Regions from separate parts of the Stenotrophomonas sp. 86428_Sma genome, predicted to be linked through region 2. Evidence: riboswitches for the same ligand, from Rfam matches in the RefSeq annotation. Region 2 holds a riboswitch; the other holds the start of a gene.
What was found. Region 2 has a riboswitch for glycine ahead of gcvP (aminomethyl-transferring glycine dehydrogenase). Riboswitches for the same ligand answer to the same signal wherever they lie in the genome.
Positions count from the first base shown of each region.

Region 1: it holds a riboswitch for glycine, as region 2 does, so the genes downstream of both, ACZK3J_RS20290 (trimeric intracellular cation channel family protein) here and gcvP (aminomethyl-transferring glycine dehydrogenase) in region 2, are expected to answer to the same signal.

Region 1 is NZ_CM151156.1:4,419,060-4,421,438, reverse strand. Features, by position in the region: gene ACZK3J_RS20295 (MdtA/MuxA family multidrug efflux RND transporter periplasmic adaptor subunit) at 1-432, opposite strand, end outside; gene ACZK3J_RS20290 (trimeric intracellular cation channel family protein) at 718-1,335, opposite strand; glycine riboswitch at 1,420-1,523, opposite strand; glycine riboswitch at 1,537-1,626, opposite strand; gene ACZK3J_RS20285 (GIY-YIG nuclease family protein) at 1,667-1,933, shown strand; gene ACZK3J_RS20280 (hypothetical protein) at 2,007-2,379, shown strand, end outside.
Region 2 is NZ_CM151156.1:3,661,452-3,663,830, forward strand. Features, by position in the region: gene ACZK3J_RS16905 (multidrug effflux MFS transporter) at 1-888, opposite strand, end outside; glycine riboswitch at 1,188-1,290, shown strand; gene gcvP (aminomethyl-transferring glycine dehydrogenase) at 1,353-2,379, shown strand, end outside.

The sequences.
Region 1 (2,379 bases), 760 kb from region 2:
CTTCTGCAGTTCGCGGTAGCGCTGCAGCTGGCGCTCAGCGTTTTCCAGCTCGGCCAGATTCTGCTGCTGGGTACCCTGCGCCTGTGCCAGCTTCACTTCATACGGGCGCGGGTCGATCTGCGCCAGCAGATCGCCGGCCTTCACCTGCTGGCCTTCCTGGAAATGCAGCCGTAGCAGTTCGCCATCCACGCGGCTGCGTACCACCACGCTGTGCAGCGGGGTGACCGTACCGACCGCCTTCAGGCGCAGCACCAGCGGCTCGGCGCTGGCGCGTGCCACGCGTACCGGCACCGTTTTGCCCGGCGCATCGTCGCTGCTGCCGGCACCATTCCGGGGCCACAGCCACCACGCCAGAACGGCGACGAGGGCGATGGCCAGCACCGCCCATAACAGGCGGGCACGACGGAAGCGGGAATTTTCGGCGACAGACATGGGGCATCCTGCGCCCTGCGCGCGCAGGGACATGCGGGCCCGTCGGCGCGTTCACGGCACCACGGGCAGCGGGGAGGGAGTTGTCTGGCGGGGCCGCGGGCGCGGCGTGGCTGGATGCCGTCGCGGCAGCGACGGGGTGACAATGGTAGCCAATCACCCCGGCCAATGCCGTATGACCATGGTCATGCAACGCATTCGGTAGTGCCGGCCGCTGGCCGGCAACCTGCCGGAATCTGCGGGCGTGTGCCGTGTTGCAGGCCAGCGGCCGACACTACCGACAAACAATCAATGCACTTCGTCGTGATAGACGAACTTCGGCATTTCCCAGCGGTAGTGGATCGCCAGCAGGCGCAGCGCGAAGCCGCCGCCGAGGCAGCACAGGATCGCGGTGGCGTCGGCCACGCCCCAGTGCAGCAGCAACAGGTAGGCCGCGCCGGTCAGCAGCGCGATGATCGCGTACAGCTCCTTCTGGAAGATCAGCGGCACCTCGTTGCAGAGAATGTCGCGCAGCACGCCGCCGAAGGCGCCGGTCAGCATGCCGGCGATCAGCACGATCGGCATGGCATGGCCGGCCTCGCGCGCGATCGAACAGCCGATCAGGGTGAAGGCGATCAGGCCCAGGCCATCGAGCACCAGGAAGGTGCGGCGGAAGTGGTGCATCCAGCGTGCGACCCAGGTGGCGATCAGCGCCGCACACACGGTGAAGCCCAGGTACTCGGGATGCTTCACCCAGCCGAGCGGATAGTGACCGAGCAGGATGTCGCGCAGTGATCCGCCGCCGAGGGCGGTAACGCAGGCGATCATGACCACACCGAACAGGTCCATGCGGCGGCGGCCGGCGGACAGCGCGCCGGTCATGGCTTCGGCGGAAATGGCGATCAGGTAGATGATGGACAGCAGCATGGGACAGGCTCCGGGCGCGGTGGGGCCGGCCATGCGCGGCTACCGCCACTGCCTGCGCAATGACGGGATGACGATGACCGGTGCCGCTCCCGCTGTCCTTTTGCCTGAGAGTTCAGCGGCGTAGGCCGCGTGCCCCTTCGGCGGATCGTCCCGGGCGTGCCCGGTGACCTCTCTCCAGCTCGGCGAGTCGAATGCATGGTTGGTGGGATTCCAGCCCACCGGCCTGAGCGATCATGGGAGCCTGCGCCTTCGGCGGGCGCCAGCGCGGCGCCTCTCTCCTGCATTCGGGCGCCAGTATATCCGCTGCAGTGCAGCACGGCATAATCCGGGCATGGCCCCGTCCCTCCGCCCGTGGTTCCTGTACCTGCTCGAATGCCGCGATGGCAGCTATTACGCCGGCATCAGCACCGACGTGGACGCGCGCTTCGCCGCCCACCAGGCCGGCAAGGGCGCGCGCTACACCCGGGCCCGGCCGCCGCTGCGCGTGCTGGCCGTGCGCGAGTACCCGGACCGGGCCGCCGCCTCGCGGGCCGAGTGGCAGCTCAAGCAGCAGCCGCGCGAACGCAAGCTGGCCTGGCTGCAGGCCCCGGTCCTGTAGATCCACGCCATGCGTGGATGGTGTGCTGGGCCATGCCATCATCGCCACATCCATCGACACAGGAAGCGGTCCGATGAAATCCTGCTGGATGCTGATGTTGACGTTCTGTATCCCCCTGTCGGCCTGCGCCCAGACTCCGCCACCGCTGCAGCACGGGCAGATCGGCAGCGCCGCCGAACTGGCCGCACAGCGCGGCCCGGACACGCCCGAGCCCATCCACCTGCGCCGCGACCAGGTGCCGCCCGATCTGGTCGACCTGATCCCGCTGGCCGAAAAATGGGGCATCGGCGATGACCTGCTGCGCGATGAGATGCGGGAACATGCCACCGACGCGGAAAAGCGCGCGATAGCTGATGCGCTGAAGCATCGGCATGCGCGCATCTCCGCCTGGCTCGACAGTTTCCCGCAGGGCCAGCCGATGACCGACGAAGCGGCCGCGTTCCTGT
Region 2 (2,379 bases):
CAGCACCGACAGCGCGCACAGGCCGAAACCGATGGCGACCTGGCGGGTGGGCGTGGTGTGCCCGGCCATGCGCCCGGACAGGAACGAGCCGGTGGTCATGCCGCCGATGGTGGGGATGAACAGCCAGGCAAAACCACCCTCGCCCAGATGCAGGTGCTGCATCACGAACACCGGCGCCGAGGAGATGTACAGGAAAATGCCGCCGAAACCGATGCTGCCGGCCAGCGCCAGGCGCAGGAACCGCGGGTTGAAACCAATGCGCACGTAATCACGCAGCAGCACGCGCGGCGACAATGGCACCCGTGCCTCCACCGGATGGGTTTCCGGCAGGTAGCGTGCAGTGGCCGCCAGCAGGAGCAGCGCAAACACCACCAGGAACCAGAAAATCAGTGGCCAGCCGGCGCCACTGAGCAGGATCCAGCCGCCAATGATCGGTGCGATGGCCGGAGCGATGCCGAACAGCATCGATACCTGGCTCATCAGGCGCTGCGCGTCGTGGCCGTGGTACAGGTCGCGGATCACCGCGCGGCCGACGATCATGCCGACGCCTGCTGACAGGCCCTGCAGCGCACGGAACGCCAGCAGCGTGGTCAGGTCGGTGGACAGCGCGCAGCCGACCGAAGCGCCGACGAACACCACCAGGCCACCGAGGATCACCCGCTTGCGGCCCCAGGCATCGGACAGCGGGCCGTGCGCCAGGCTCATCAGGCCGTAGAACAGCAGGTACACGCTGATGGTCTGCTGCACCGCCACTTCGTCCACCGCCAGGCGCTGGGCCAGCTGCGGGAACGCGGGGAAGATGGTGTCGATTGAAAACGGACCGAACATGGCCAGGCCGGCGAGCAGCAGGGCCATGCGGCGGGTGGAGGGAGCAACAGCGGCGGTCATGGGGAAGGCGTCCGGCAGGGCCATGCGCGGCACGCACGGCGGGCGCCGGTCCCCTTCTGCAGGGACGGCGCCAGATGAATTCGGGTATCCACCCATCATAGGTGGGGATTGCGCCCGATGCCATGCAGCGGTGCACAAATCGCACGGCCGGGCCATCGGCCATTCAGGCGCGGCGGCCATGCCTGGAGGCGGCCGGCGGGCCCGCAACGGGCTATAATCAGCGGGCAACACGGTGGGAGAAGCGGAACACCGCTGCCGAAGGCGCAACGCCCGTAATCGCTCAGGCCCGATACCACCTGTAACACAACTCTGGAGAGACCGGTTCGATCCGGCGCCGAAGGGGCACGAAGCTGCGGTCCGCCGCGCTTTTAAACTCTCAGGCAAAAGGACAGAGGGGCGCCCCGCAGACCGCCGACCGGCGGCTTGTGCCCGTGCGTGTGCCCTTTCCTGACGGATCCTTCGCCATGTCCCAGAACACCCCTTCCCTGCGTGAGCTCGAGCACCACAACGCGTTCGTCGAGCGCCACATCGGCCCCAACGACGCCGAGATCGCGCAGATGCTCGACGTCGTCGGCCACGCGTCGCTGGATGCGATGACCGACGCCATCGTGCCGGCCAAGATCAAGTCGCCGGCACCGCTGGCACTGCCGGAGTCGATGACCGAAGTGCAGGCACTGGCGAAGATCCGTGCGATCGCCGACAAGAACACCGTGCTGCGCAGCTTCATCGGCCAGGGTTACTACGGTACCCACACGCCGAACGTGATCCTGCGCAACATCCTGGAAAACCCGGCGTGGTACACCGCCTACACCCCGTACCAGGCGGAAATCTCGCAGGGCCGCATGGAAGCGCTGATCAACTTCCAGACCCTGTGCGCCGACCTCACCGGCATGGAAATCGCCAACGCCTCGCTGCTGGACGAAGCCACAGCCGCCGCCGAAGCGATGACCCTGGCCAAGCGTTCGGCCAAGTCGAAGTCGGACACCTTCTTCGTGCACGACGCCGTGCACCCGCAGACCCTCGAACTGCTGCGCACCCGCGCCGAGCCCATGGGCATCGTGCTGCGCGTGGGCACTCCGGCCGAAGCGCTGGAAGCGGAAGCCTTCGGCCTGCTGCTGCAGTATCCGGATACCTTCGGCCAGGTCGGCGACTACAAGGCACTGGTCGATGCCGTGCACGCGCGCGGCGGCCTGGTGGCCGTGGCCACCGACCTGCTGGCCCTGACCCTGCTGGCCGCTCCGGGCGAATGGGGCGCGGACATCGTGGTCGGCAACAGCCAGCGTTTCGGCGTGCCGTTCGGCTTCGGTGGCCCGCACGCCGCCTTCATGGCCTGCCGTGACGCCTACAAGCGCTCGATGCCGGGCCGCCTGATCGGCGTCTCGATCGACGCGCAGGGCAACCCGGCCTACCGCCTGACCCTGCAGACCCGCGAGCAGCACATCCGCCGCGAGAAGGCCACCTCCAACATCTGCACCGCACAGGTGCTGCTGG